One region of the Bacillus sp. AK128 genome, then DNA from elsewhere that is predicted to be linked to it. Evidence: riboswitches for the same ligand, from Rfam matches in the RefSeq annotation. Region 1 holds a riboswitch; each other region holds the start of a gene.
What was found. A riboswitch is a leader RNA that binds a small molecule or an ion and turns the genes downstream of it on or off. The one in region 1 is predicted to bind S-adenosylmethionine.
Positions count from the first base shown of each region.

Region 2: linked by a shared signal. The riboswitch ahead of M1D60_RS13185 (methionine ABC transporter ATP-binding protein) and the one ahead of M1D60_RS03240 (PLP-dependent aspartate aminotransferase family protein) in region 1 are both predicted to bind S-adenosylmethionine.
Region 3: linked by a shared signal. The riboswitch ahead of metK (methionine adenosyltransferase) and the one ahead of M1D60_RS03240 (PLP-dependent aspartate aminotransferase family protein) in region 1 are both predicted to bind S-adenosylmethionine.

Region 1 is NZ_CP096379.1:722,437-726,709, reverse strand. Features, by position in the region: gene M1D60_RS03245 (aliphatic sulfonate ABC transporter substrate-binding protein) at 1-321, opposite strand, end outside; gene M1D60_RS03240 (PLP-dependent aspartate aminotransferase family protein) at 631-2,418, opposite strand; SAM riboswitch class I at 2,485-2,578, opposite strand; gene M1D60_RS03235 (homoserine dehydrogenase) at 2,581-3,894, opposite strand; gene metX (homoserine O-acetyltransferase MetX) at 3,891-4,273, opposite strand, start outside.
Region 2 is NZ_CP096379.1:2,653,236-2,657,508, forward strand. Features, by position in the region: gene M1D60_RS13175 (MetQ/NlpA family ABC transporter substrate-binding protein) at 1-358, opposite strand, end outside; gene M1D60_RS13180 (methionine ABC transporter permease) at 403-1,002, opposite strand; gene M1D60_RS13185 (methionine ABC transporter ATP-binding protein) at 1,058-2,068, opposite strand; SAM riboswitch class I at 2,252-2,356, opposite strand; SAM riboswitch class I at 2,567-2,669, shown strand; gene M1D60_RS13190 (LLM class flavin-dependent oxidoreductase) at 2,771-4,162, shown strand; gene M1D60_RS13195 (MetQ/NlpA family ABC transporter substrate-binding protein) at 4,244-4,273, shown strand, end outside.
Region 3 is NZ_CP096379.1:860,205-864,477, forward strand. Features, by position in the region: gene pckA (phosphoenolpyruvate carboxykinase (ATP)) at 1-1,313, opposite strand, end outside; gene M1D60_RS04070 (hypothetical protein) at 1,567-1,887, shown strand; SAM riboswitch class I at 2,309-2,417, shown strand; gene metK (methionine adenosyltransferase) at 2,672-3,871, shown strand; gene M1D60_RS04080 (MATE family efflux transporter) at 4,265-4,273, shown strand, end outside.

The sequences.
Region 1 (4,273 bases):
TGCTGCTCCGGCAGTTGATCCAAAATCAACGCTATCACTGTTTAAAAATTCTAACGCTTTGTTACTACCTAAGCTTTGAACCCACTCAACTTCGATACCTTCTGCTTCAAACGCTTCTTCTACCCAGCCTTTTTCCTTTAATACAAGACTTGTTGGTGAGTAGAATGCATAGTCTAAACGGATTTTCTCAGGCTTTGCTTCTTCAGCAGCACCAGAAACTTCAGTATTGTTTGATGTCGTGCTGCTTCCACACGCACTTAGTAAACCTATATAAATAGTAAGAATTAAGGATAGAAAGATGGTGAACTTTTTATTTTTCATTTTTTTTTAAACACTCCTTGTTGGGGAGCCTTCTTTAGAAGACTCTAATTTCTTTTAAATTCTTTATAAAAACCTTCGTTGTATTAATAATGTGAGCAGTGTTGATTGGCGCTACAGGATGCTCGCTTTCCGCGGGGCGGGCGGTGAGCCTCTTCGGAGCAAGCTCCTGTGGGGTCTCACCAAGGACAAAGTGAACTCCTTTGTCATATGTCCCGCTGCTCCCGCAGGAGTCTCGCACCTTCCGCTTTAATCAAACAACCTTGTTTTCAATACTATTTATTAAACAATAACCTTCTTTTAATAGGTTTCTTATATTTCACAAGCATACGTTGAAATCGAGCCTCTTAAGCGTTGTGCTTCTTTATAGGTGCAGCGATTGTAGACAACTTCTAAGCCTGCTTCTTTTGCGATATTTACAGCTTCTTCTGAAATGACACCCTCTTGTAGCCAGAAAATACCTGGTCGGACAATAGCTGCTTCTTTTGCTAATTCAACAGCAGCATCCGAGCTTCTAAAGATCTGGGCGATATCAATTTTATCAGGCACTGAGCTTAAATCTGGATAGGCTTTCTCTCCTAGAACCTCTGTTTCATTTGGGTTTACCGGAATGATTTGATAACCTAATCTCTTCATCTTGAAAGCTAAGCGGTGACTTGGTCTTGCTGGATTACTACTCAATCCAACAATCGCAACATTCTTTATTCTTGTTTGCTCCACTCCATCCACCACTAGGGTTTCGGTAGGAGATCCTAATGCTTTTTTAATAACACCTTCATCATTGATCACAATCTCTTTTTCTACACCGTCATATGCGCCAGTTGCTTGCAGTAAAGCTTGGTTTAAATCATTTGTTAAATCTCTGACAGACTCTAACCCTACAGATAAACGAACAAGCTCTTCTGTTACCCCTGTTGCTTTTAGCTGATCACCTGTTAGCTGCTGATGAGTAGTTGAGGCTGGATGGATGACTAATGAACGAGCATCTCCAACGTTTGCGAGATGCGACCATAGTGATAAGGAATCAATAAAGGTCTTACCTGCTTCTCTTCCACCTTTAATTCCAAATACTACAACTGCTCCATCTCCACCTGTCAGATACTTCTTTGCCAAGTGATGGGTTGGATGATTTTCTAGTCCTGGATATGTAACCCATTCAACCGCTGGATGACTAGCTAAATATTCAGCAACCACTCTTGCATTTTCGGTGTGCTTTTCCATTCTTAACTGTAAAGTCTCTAACCCTTGTAACAGTAAGAACGCATTGAATGGACTTAAGCAAGATCCAAAGTCTCTTAATAATTGAACACGCAGCTTAGTAATGAAAGCTAGAGTTCCAAAATCAACAGCATAACGGATGCCGTTATAGCTTGGGTCTGGCTCTGTGAATCCAGGGAACTTTTCACTGTTCCAGTTAAAGCGTCCTCCGTCAACAACGATTCCTCCAATTGAAGTACCGTGCCCACCAATCCATTTTGTTGCTGAGTGTACGACGATGTCTGCACCCCATTTAATTGGCTTACATAATGAAGGTGATGCAAATGTGCTGTCAACCACGAGTGGGATGCCTGCTTCATGTGCAATGTTCGCAACTGCTTCAATATCTAAAACTTGTAAACTCGGATTACCAATCGTTTCAGCGAAAACAGCCTTTGTCTTAGGAGTAATTGCTTTTCTAAAATTTTCTGGATCAGAAGAATCTACAAATTTCACTTTAATTCCGTAACGTGGAAACGTAACGGCGAATAAATTATAGGTACCACCGTAAAGATTGGTTGCTGCTACGATTTCGTCTCCAGCATGAGCGAGGTTCATAAGTGCTAAAGAAATCGCTGCCTGACCAGAAGAGGTAGCAACTGCTGCAACACCTTCTTCTAATAAAGCTATTCTCTTTTCAAGAACATCTACCGTTGGATTTCCAATACGAGAGTAGATATTACCTGGCTCATCTAATGCGAATAAGCGTTGGGCATGCTCTGTATTATGAAAAACATAAGAAGAAGTTTGATAGATTGGAACTGCACGAGATCCAGTTGTAGGATCTGGAGCATGACCTCCGTGTAACAATAATGTTTCTAAATCATAAGAATGGTTTGTCATATATAACTCTCCCTTTTTTGTGTATTAAAAAAGCATCCTGCGTTAAGAAGAGGATGCTTTACCCTCTTCTTATCTCTCAGATTTTTTCTGCTGGAATTAGCACCTGTATATCGGTTGCCGGGTTTCATCGGGCCAGTCCCTCCACCTCTCTTGATAAGAAGATTATTTAATTGATGTTCGTGGTACTGAAGGTTCTGTTTGAACCTGCTCCAGAGATATCCCCGTAGTTGAAACAGGATAAAATCTTAAGGTATCTTGATTGAGCTGTTGAAGAAATAATAATACATTTTCTTCCCTTCCTTGAAGGAAGTCCCCTACAATATAACCATCCTCTGTTTTAACAAGCTCTCTCTGGATGAGCTTAACTTCATAATCTTGAAGTTTGCTAGTAATAGAATAATTTTTCTTTAAATCCTCAGAATTTAAAGCTTCACTGATTGAAACCCATAATGACTGTGGTGATCCATTTTGATATATCGGTTGATAACTCGATCTTCTAAATTCATTAACAGGATTCCCCTGTTGTCTTATATAAACTAAATCCTCAATCATTGCGCTCGCAGTGGCTTTCGAACCTGCTCCAGGTCCTTGTAGAAGAATATTCCCGACTAAATCAGTCGAAATGACAATACCATTATCGACACCCTCAACATTATACAGAGGATGATTTGCGTTTACGAAAACCGGTTTGACCTCAGCTACAATTTCTTCATTCTGTTTTTGAAGGGTAGCTAATAATTTCAAGCGAAGTCCTAGCTTCTCACCAATAATCAGATCCTGTAGAGAAACCTTATTCACGCCTTGCTTTTCAACTTGATCCCAATTTGGCTGTTCTTGGTGAATAAGATCACTTAAGATCATCAGCTTATAAAAAGCATCGGTACCTAAAATATCATTTGCTGGATTTGCCTCTGCATAACCAAGCTCCTGTGCTTCCTTTAGCACATCGTCAAAGTCGGCCTTTTCTTTGCGCATTTTCGTTAATATAAAATTACTTGTTCCATTTAAGATTGCCTCTAGCTTGGTAATACCATTAACCTGTAGTAATTGAATAATGGTTCGTAATAATGGAATCCCACCAGCTACAGCTGCTTCAAAAGCAAGGAAGCGACCTTTACTTTTGGCAAGCTCTGATAATTCCTTTCCTTGATGAGCAAGTAGTTCCTTATTTGCACTAATTACATGACAGCCTTTATCTAGGAAACTTTTAATATAGGAATTGGCAGGCTCTATTCCAACAATTGCTTCAAACACGATATCAATCTCTTCAATAGCTAATATTTCATCTATTTTAGTTGTCACCTTTACTGATGGTTTGATATCTCTTTGCTTTTCCTGGTTTTTAACTAATACCCCTACCACTTCGACTTTTGTACCAGTTGCTTCTATTAGCTTTTGCTGGTGAGTTTCGATAGTTTGATAAACACCTTGACCAACTGTTCCTAAACCTAATAAGGCTACCTTTATCGTTTTCATGAAGTAAGTCCCTCCTCTACTAGATGTCCCCATTTTTCAAATTCAACTAAGAAACCGTCATGACCAAACACAGTGGACACTTCATAGTGCTTTGAGGATGAATGTACCTCTTGATGCTCCGCTACAACTCCTTGCAAAAACTCAGATGGATAAATGAGATCGCCTTTATAACTGATACTAATTATTTTTGAATGAATGGCCTTTATGGCCATCTTCCAATCTCCACGTTCTCTGCCTATATCATGATGGTCCATTACCTTTAATAAATATAGATAACTATTTGCATCAAATCTTTTTAAAAACTTTTCACCCTGATACGTTAAATACGAATCTACTTGATATGATTTTTCTTGATGATGTTCGCCAAACCCTTCTCTTG
Region 2 (4,273 bases), 1.9 Mb from region 1:
CTTTCGAATAAATACCCATTGGTGCAGTCGGAACGATTATTACTTCAGATAGATCTAACTCATGCTCTTTTGCAAAGCTTTCTAAATAAATTTTATGTTGGAATAGGTTTGCATCTAAGTCACCGTTCGCTAACGCTTTGTTTGGTTGGATATAGTCACTAAACTCAACCACTTCTATTGTATAACCTTTTTCTTCTAAAACAGGTTTTATAGCTTTGGTTACCATATCGGAATAAGGACCAGATGTAGCCCCAATTGTAATTTCTTTATCTTCTACTGTCCCTGAGGCATCTTCTTTTCCTCCACAAGCTGCTAGTAATGCAAGTAATGATAGTGATAATACGAATTTTTTAAACATTTATAGTTTCCTCCATTAGTGATTATTAAACAACATACTTCTTATTATCTTTTGTCTACAACTCTAGCTACTTTATCTCCGGCAAATTGAACAATCTGCACTAAGCAAATTAAGACCACTACTGTTGTAATCATCACGACATTATCATATCGGTAGTATCCAAATCGAATGGCTAAATCCCCTACGCCACCACCTCCGACAATCCCTGCCATCGCGGAATAGGCTACTAAACTAATAATGGTAATCGTTGTTCCTTGAACAATAGAAGGTTTCGCTTCAGGAATTAGCACGTCTTTTATAATCATCCAAGGCGAGGCACCTACCGAAACAGCAGCTTCTATAACGCCTTTATTTATCTCACGTAAGGAAGTTTCTACAATTCTAGCAAAAAACGGAATTGCTGCAACCGATAATGAAACAGATGCTGCTGTAGGTCCTATCGTTGTTCCGGTTATTAAATCGGTAAAAGGTAACAGGGCGACAAGTAAGATGATAAAAGGAATAGAACGTACAATATTTACAATAAAACCAAGCGTTGATTTTAAAGGTATATTTTCCAAAAACAAGCCCTTGTCAGTTACAAATAATAAAATACCTAATGGTAAACCCACAATAATTGCTACAGTCATAGATATTGAGACCATATAAATCGTTTCAAAGAACGCCTTATTTAGATCTGGAAGAAGTTCAATCAAATGATTAAGCAAGGTGAATCACCTCCACGCTTTGTGTTTTTTCTGTAATATATAGAATGGAACGTTCTATTTCCTTCGAGTCACCTGTTAGTTCCATAATGAAAATTCCAAGTGGAACTTCTTTTATGTATTCAATTTTTCCATGGAGGATATTTCCATTCACTTCAAATTTCTTAAATACATCTGAAACAACTGACTCCTCTGCAATCGATCCCTTAAACTGAATTTTTATAATCGTTCCTTTACTAGATGAGATAATATGGTCTGGTAGATCGAATTGTAAGACCGTGTTAATAAACTGTTTAGTTAAATCTTCCTTCGGATCGGCAAAGACATCATAGGTCCGGCCAATTTCAATTATTTTTCCATCCTGCATGACAGCCATTCGATCGCAAATATCTTTGACTACTTCCATCTCATGAGTAATCAGCACAATCGTAATTCCTAGCTCCCTATTAATCCTTTTCAATAATTTCAGAATTGATTTAGTTGTACTAGGATCTAATGCTGATGTTGCTTCATCACATAATAGGACAGTCGGGTCATTTGCCAAAGCCCTTGCAATCCCTACCCTTTGCTTCTGCCCTCCACTCAATTGAGCCGGATACACATTGCTCTTTTCAGATAACCCTACCATTTCAAGTAATTCGGTTACTCTATGGGTAATTTCTGATTTTGACTTATTGGCTGCCTTAAGAGCAAACGCGACATTTTCGAAAACTGTTTTAGAGGAGACTAAATGAAAGTGCTGGAATATCATTCCGATTTTTAGTCTAGCCTTACGTAAATGTTGATTATTTAGACTAGTTAAAGAAACCCCATCGATATGGACCTCTCCTGCTGAAGGCTTTTCTAATAGATTTAGACATCGTATTAACGAGCTTTTTCCTGCACCACTATAACCAACAATCCCAAAGATCTCTCCTTTACTAATTGTTAAAGTAACATCATCAACTCCAATTACTTTTCCTTTTGAAGTTTTATATACCTTTGACAGGTTCTTTATTTCAATCAATTTTGTTTACCCCCTTACCTCTAATTAAATAAAACTTCGTAGATTGTTAACCTAATAAGCTAGCCCAAAGCCTTTCTCGAAGAAGCTTGCTCAAAACTTCTTCATCAGTACTCACTTTCTTACAACAGCATAAAATAAAAAAATCTCTTTCCATTGAAAGAGATAAGATCGTCAAATATATACGACTTATCTCTCAGAATGTAAAACATTCTGCAGGAAGTGGCACCTTTCCAATTAGGAGGTTGCCGGACGTCATTGGGCCTGACCCTCAGTCACTCTTGATAAGTTTATTATGAAATTATGTGAAACTGTTTTTTATCATAAGTCTGATGTGCAAATTTGTCAAACAGTTTTTAATTCACTTTTCATTTTATTTAAAATGCTTAATAAATCCTTCAGTAATAAAATTATAAATTTTCAAAATAAAGGATTGACAAAAATTTCTAACCCATGTAGATTTGGGATTACAGTTATAAACTTACAACTTCATAATCGTTTTTCTTATCCAGAGAGGTGGAGGGACTGGCCCTTTGATACCTCGGCAGCAGACTTTTTCTAGTACTGTGCCAATTCCAGCAAGCATTCGCTTGAGAGATAAGAAGAGATCTGTATATTTATGCTTTTTACTAACCTCTTCTTTTCTTTCAAAAGAAGAGGTTTTTTGTTTGTCAAAAAATATTTTAATAAAGGATGGCGATCACATTGACCAAGCAAATAATTTTAAATGCATTTGAAATGACTAGTGCAATGCACAATTCTCACGGGTTTTGGAAGCATCCAGAAAGTAAGAGACACCGTCACTATAAGAATTTAGACTACTGGCTAGAATATGCAAAACTCTTAGAAAGAGGTAAATTTGATGCAGTTTTTTTCGCAGATGTATTAGGTGTATATGATACGTATAAGAAAAGCAAAGAGCCTTCCATTCGAGACGGACTCCAATTTCCAGTTAATGACGGTGCTCTGATTATCCCAGCCATGGCTAGCGTTACCAATAATCTATCTTTCGCAATCACAGTTAGTACTACATATGAACAACCCTTTGGTAACGCAAGACGTTTCTCTACTTTAGACCATTTAACGAAGGGCCGGATTGCTTGGAATGTTGTCACTTCGTATCTTCCAAATGCTGCTCGAAACTTCAGCTTGGAAGAAATGATTAAACATGATGAAAGATATGAAATTGCTGATGAGTTTTTAGAAGTATCCTATAAGCTTTGGGAAGCAAGTTGGGAAGATGATGCAATTATTGAAGATTTGGAATCAGAAAGGTTAATAGATCCGTCAAAAGTTCATGAAATCAATCATTCTGGTAAGTATTTCAGTGTGGAAGGACCGCACTTAAGTGAACCTTCCTTACAACGTACGCCAGTCATCTATCAGGCAGGAACTTCCGAACGAGGCCGTGAATTCGCTGCTAAGCATGCCGAATGTGTATTTATAGGTGGACCTACTCCTGAACGTGTTAAATACTACTCCAATACAATTAGAGAGCTTGCTAAGAAATATGGTCGGAACCCTGAACATATAAAAATATTCACGTTTTTAAGTGTGATTGTTGCTCCTACAACAGAAGAAGCAGAGCTAAAGTTCGAAGAATACTCACGGTATTGGAGTCCAGATTCTGCTAAAGCACAATTTGGTGGTGCCAGCGGTTACGATTTATCTGAGTACACAGAGAAAGATTATAATAATCCATTTGAATTTAAAAAGACAGAGCATGGCCATTATAAAGCTGCCTCAATGACAAAGGATGCCTCTAAGCAGTTAAAGGTCAAGGAAGCACTCGGTCGAATTGAAAAATTGGATCGCGAAAACTTTATCATTGGTAATCCTGTGGAAGTAGCCAATCAAATCCAACACCTATTTGAACAATCAGGTGTTGATGGCTTTAACCTTAATCACCTAGTAACACCAGGAGATTTAAAAGAGTTTATTGATTTAGTAGTCCCGATTTTACAAGAACGAGGGATTTACAAGACTGAATACAAGAGTGGCTCATTGAGGGAAAAGCTTTTTGACCATGGGAGTAGCTTATTAACAGAAGATCATCCTGCCAGTAAATATCGACAGGTCTATACAGCAAGTAAATAGATTCAAAAGTATCAGATACATCTTCACAAAGGTAGCATAATCGTAAAACGGTTTAAAAAATAAAATATATGAGGTGCTTTAATGAAAAAACATATTATACTATTACTGTCT
Region 3 (4,273 bases), 140 kb from region 1:
CTATTCCCTACACCGTATTCTCCACCAGTCCAGCCAGTGTTTACAAGAAATACTTGAGAATTATGCTCATCAATCTTCTTTCCAAGCATTTCTGCATAAACAGTTGCAGGTAATGGTAAGAAAGGTGATCCAAAGCATGTTGAGAATGTTGCTTGAGGTGAAGTAACACCTCTTTCTGTTCCAGCTAGTTTACTTGTATATCCACTTAGGAAATGGTACATTGCCTGTTCTTTTGTAAGCTTACTGATTGGAGGCAATACTCCAAACGCATCAGCGGTTAAGAAAACAATCGTGTTTGGGTGACCAGCAATACTTGGTTCAATGATATTATCGATCGCTTGAATGGGGTAAGCTGCACGTGTGTTTTCTGTTAATGACATATCATCATAATCTGCTTCTCTTGTTTGATCGTTCAGAATAACGTTTTCTAACACGCTTCCAAAATGAATAGCATCAAATATTTGAGGCTCTTTTTCTCTAGTTAGGTTCGCGCATTTTGCATAGCACCCACCTTCGATATTGAATACTCCGCTATTTGACCACCCGTGCTCGTCGTCGCCGATTAATTTACGATTAGCATCAGCTGATAAAGTTGTTTTCCCTGTCCCAGAAAGGCCAAAGAATAAAGCAACATCACCTTCAAAGCCAACATTTGCTGAACAGTGCATAGGAAGAATTCCCATTTCAGGAAGTACATAATTCATGACAGAGAAAATAGACTTTTTAATTTCACCAGCATACTCTGTTCCACCAATTAAAACGATTTTACGTTCAAAGGAAATAATGATAAATGTTTCAGATTCAGTACCATCTACTTCTGGATTTGCTTTGAAATTTGGTGCTGAAATTACAGTGAATTGTGAATCATGAGAGGTAAGCTCTTGTGCTTCCGGACGGATGAAAAGTTGGTGTGCAAACAAATTATGCCAAGCATATTCATTCACAACCTGAATAGGTAAACGATACTTCTCATCTGCACCTGCAAACCCCTTAAATACAAATAGTTCGTTTTTATTCTGGAGATAATTTAGTACCTTATTATACAGATGATCAAAGGCTTCAACAGAGATTGGTTGATTAACAGAGCCCCAGTCAATTTTATCTTTTACAGAGTCTTCTTCCACAATGAACTTATCCTTTGGAGAACGACCTGTGTATTTACCAGTTGTTGCTCTAACTGCACCTGTTGAAGTAAGTTCACCCTCATTTCGGGAAAGAACCTTTTCAACTAGCTGTGATACAGATAAATTTGTGTATACATTATGCCCGTTTAATAAATCCGTTAAGTTAATGGAGAGATCAATCGAGTTCATCTTCATAACCTGCCTTTTTATGGTTTCTATTAATCTAATATAAATGTATTTATATGCTGCTTTCTACCAATTAGTATAACACATTAAACTAAATAGTCTATACTATTTTTACGGTATTGTACGTTTTTTTGAATAAAGTGTACCAATAATTTTCTTTATGAGTTCAAAAATTTCCTTCATTCTGAGCAAATTAGTTATTCGCCCATTCCTTTTTAAACTTTTGACCATATAGTAAAAAGGAGGAGGGAGTTTTATGATTGATTTTACTCAATTAAGCCATTTCGATTATGCTACTGTTGCAGCGGTAGTAGCGGCATTTGTAACAGTGATAGGTAATGCCTTCTCAATTAATAAGAAGTATCGCGCTCTGTTAGCAATTGCAGTTGGATTTATACTTGTTTGTTTACCTCAGGTTTGGACTGAGAGGCTTCTGACTGGATTAATTATTGGTTTAACAGCTAGTGGGGTTTATAGTCAAGTGAAGCCTAGAGATAATGAGAATGAGCTATTAAAATATCAGACACTAGAAGAATATAGTAAGAAGAAAAGCGACAACGATGAGACTCCTTATTAAGGTAGGAACCTAGTAAATCATAATTAATGTTAGTGTGTGAATAAGGGTGATTTACCTATTAGGACACTCTCAGGATTGGAAACTTTGTGAGTGAACTATTTACCATTTGAACACAATTATCATATCTAAGGTCATCACAGTTCTTTAAAAATATGCTCTGTTAAAGCACAATGTTGATTTTTAGCACAGTTGATTGAAGTGGAAGGACGCGAGACTCCTGCGGGAGCAGCGTGACAGGTGAGACCCCGCAGGCGCACGCCGAGGAGGCTCACCGCACGCCCCGCGGAAAGCGAGTGTCCTGTAACGAAAATCGACAACGAAGTTTAACAGAGCCTAAAAATAATAAATAAAATCAATATTACAAGAAACTTTTGTTGACATCATTCGACTTCTTCGATATGATATGAGCCGAACGGATACTCTCTTATCCCGAGCAGGCGGAGGGAACAGGCCCTATGAAACCCAGCAACCATCATGAGAATGATAAGGTGCTAACCTGATGCAAGGCATTTGGCCTTGAACGATAAGAGCGAAAGGCGAGATTAATGTTTAAACCTTTCCTCTAACAGGGAAAGGTTTTTCTTTTGATTAGGAAGTAGGAATTTTGCATGCAAAATTAGACCTTTCTATAAACCTCTTACTGCCTGGTCAAGGATTTGTCGAAAAAAGCATATTTTCCTCATAAAAATATGTTTTTATTAGAATAATAAGGGAATGAGTACCGTATCAACAAAGGGGTGAAACCATTCACCTATTTATTGTATAAAGGGAGGAAGAACGTTAGATGTCAAAAAAACGCCGTTTATTTACATCTGAATCTGTGACAGAAGGACATCCAGATAAAATTTGTGATCAGATTTCTGATTCAATCCTTGATGCTATTTTAGCTAAGGATGCAAACGCTCGTGTAGCATGTGAAACTTCTGTTACAACAGGTTTAGTGCTTGTTGCTGGAGAAATCACTACTTCTACATATGTAGATATTCCAAAGATTGTTCGTGAAACTGTCCGTGAAATTGGATATACTCGTGCAAAGTATGGTTTTGATGCAGAAACTTGTGCTGTTTTAACTTCAATTGATGAGCAATCTGCTGATATCGCAATGGGAGTTGACCAAGCTTTAGAAGCACGTGAAGGTCAAATGACAGACGAAGAAATTGAATCGATTGGTGCAGGTGACCAAGGATTAATGTTTGGTTATGCAAATAACGAAACAAAAGAACTTATGCCACTTCCAATTTCTTTAGCACATAAAATTGCTCGCCGTCTAACAGAGGTTCGTAAGGAAGAAATCTTACCTTATCTTCGTCCAGATGGAAAAACACAGGTAACAGTAGAGTATGATGAAAACGATAAGCCAGTTCGTATTGATACAATCGTTATCTCAACTCAACATCACCCTGAAATTTCAAATGAGCAAATCAAGCGTAATCTGAAAGAACATGTAATTGACCCTGTCGTTCCTAAGGAATTAATTGATGAAGAGACTAAATACTTCATTAATCCAACAGGTCGTTTCGTAATCGGAGGTCCTCAAGGGGATGCTGGGTTAACAGGCCGTAAGATTATTGTTGATACGTATGGTGGATATGCTCGCCACGGCGGAGGAGCATTCTCTGGTAAGGATCCAACTAAGGTAGACCGTTCTGCAGCATATGCAGCTCGTTATGTAGCAAAGAACATTGTCGCAGCAGGATTAGCTGATAAGGCAGAGGTTCAATTAGCTTATGCGATCGGGGTAGCTCAGCCAGTATCGATTTCTGTTGATACATTTGGAACAGGAGCGGTTTCTGAGGATGTTTTAGTTGATTTGATCCGCAGCAACTTTGATCTACGTCCAGCAGGAATTATCAAAATGTTAGATTTACGTCGTCCTATCTACAAGCAAACTGCTGCTTATGGTCACTTTGGCCGTGCAGATGTTGATTTACCATGGGAGCGTACTGATAAAGCAGCAACTTTAAAAGAGCAAGCATTAAGTTAAATAATAGTTCATGAAAAAAAAGATCAATCCTCCTTTGGGTTGATCTTTTTTTGTGTGTTGGGCCATTGGTAAAAGCAGGGTTTAATAGAGGATCGATCGTAAAAAAAGGCTGTTTTCGTATAGATTGTTGCTTTATAAAAATCCCAAAAGCCGGATTTTTACCTTAGTATCAAGATCTTGCTATACATCAAGAAAGTTGCTCTTTTCTAATCTCTATCCAATTTTACTTATAATACTGCGTTGTACAGCCAAACTCAATGTCACGAAGGCAACAAAGTTTTAGAAAAGAGTTAAAAAAAAGATGCCTTTCTTTTGTTCATCAACAATCTGTTGGGCTACAATTACAGTTACATATCAGTGACGAACGAAAAAGTGTGAAAAGGAGTGTTACCTTTGTCACAG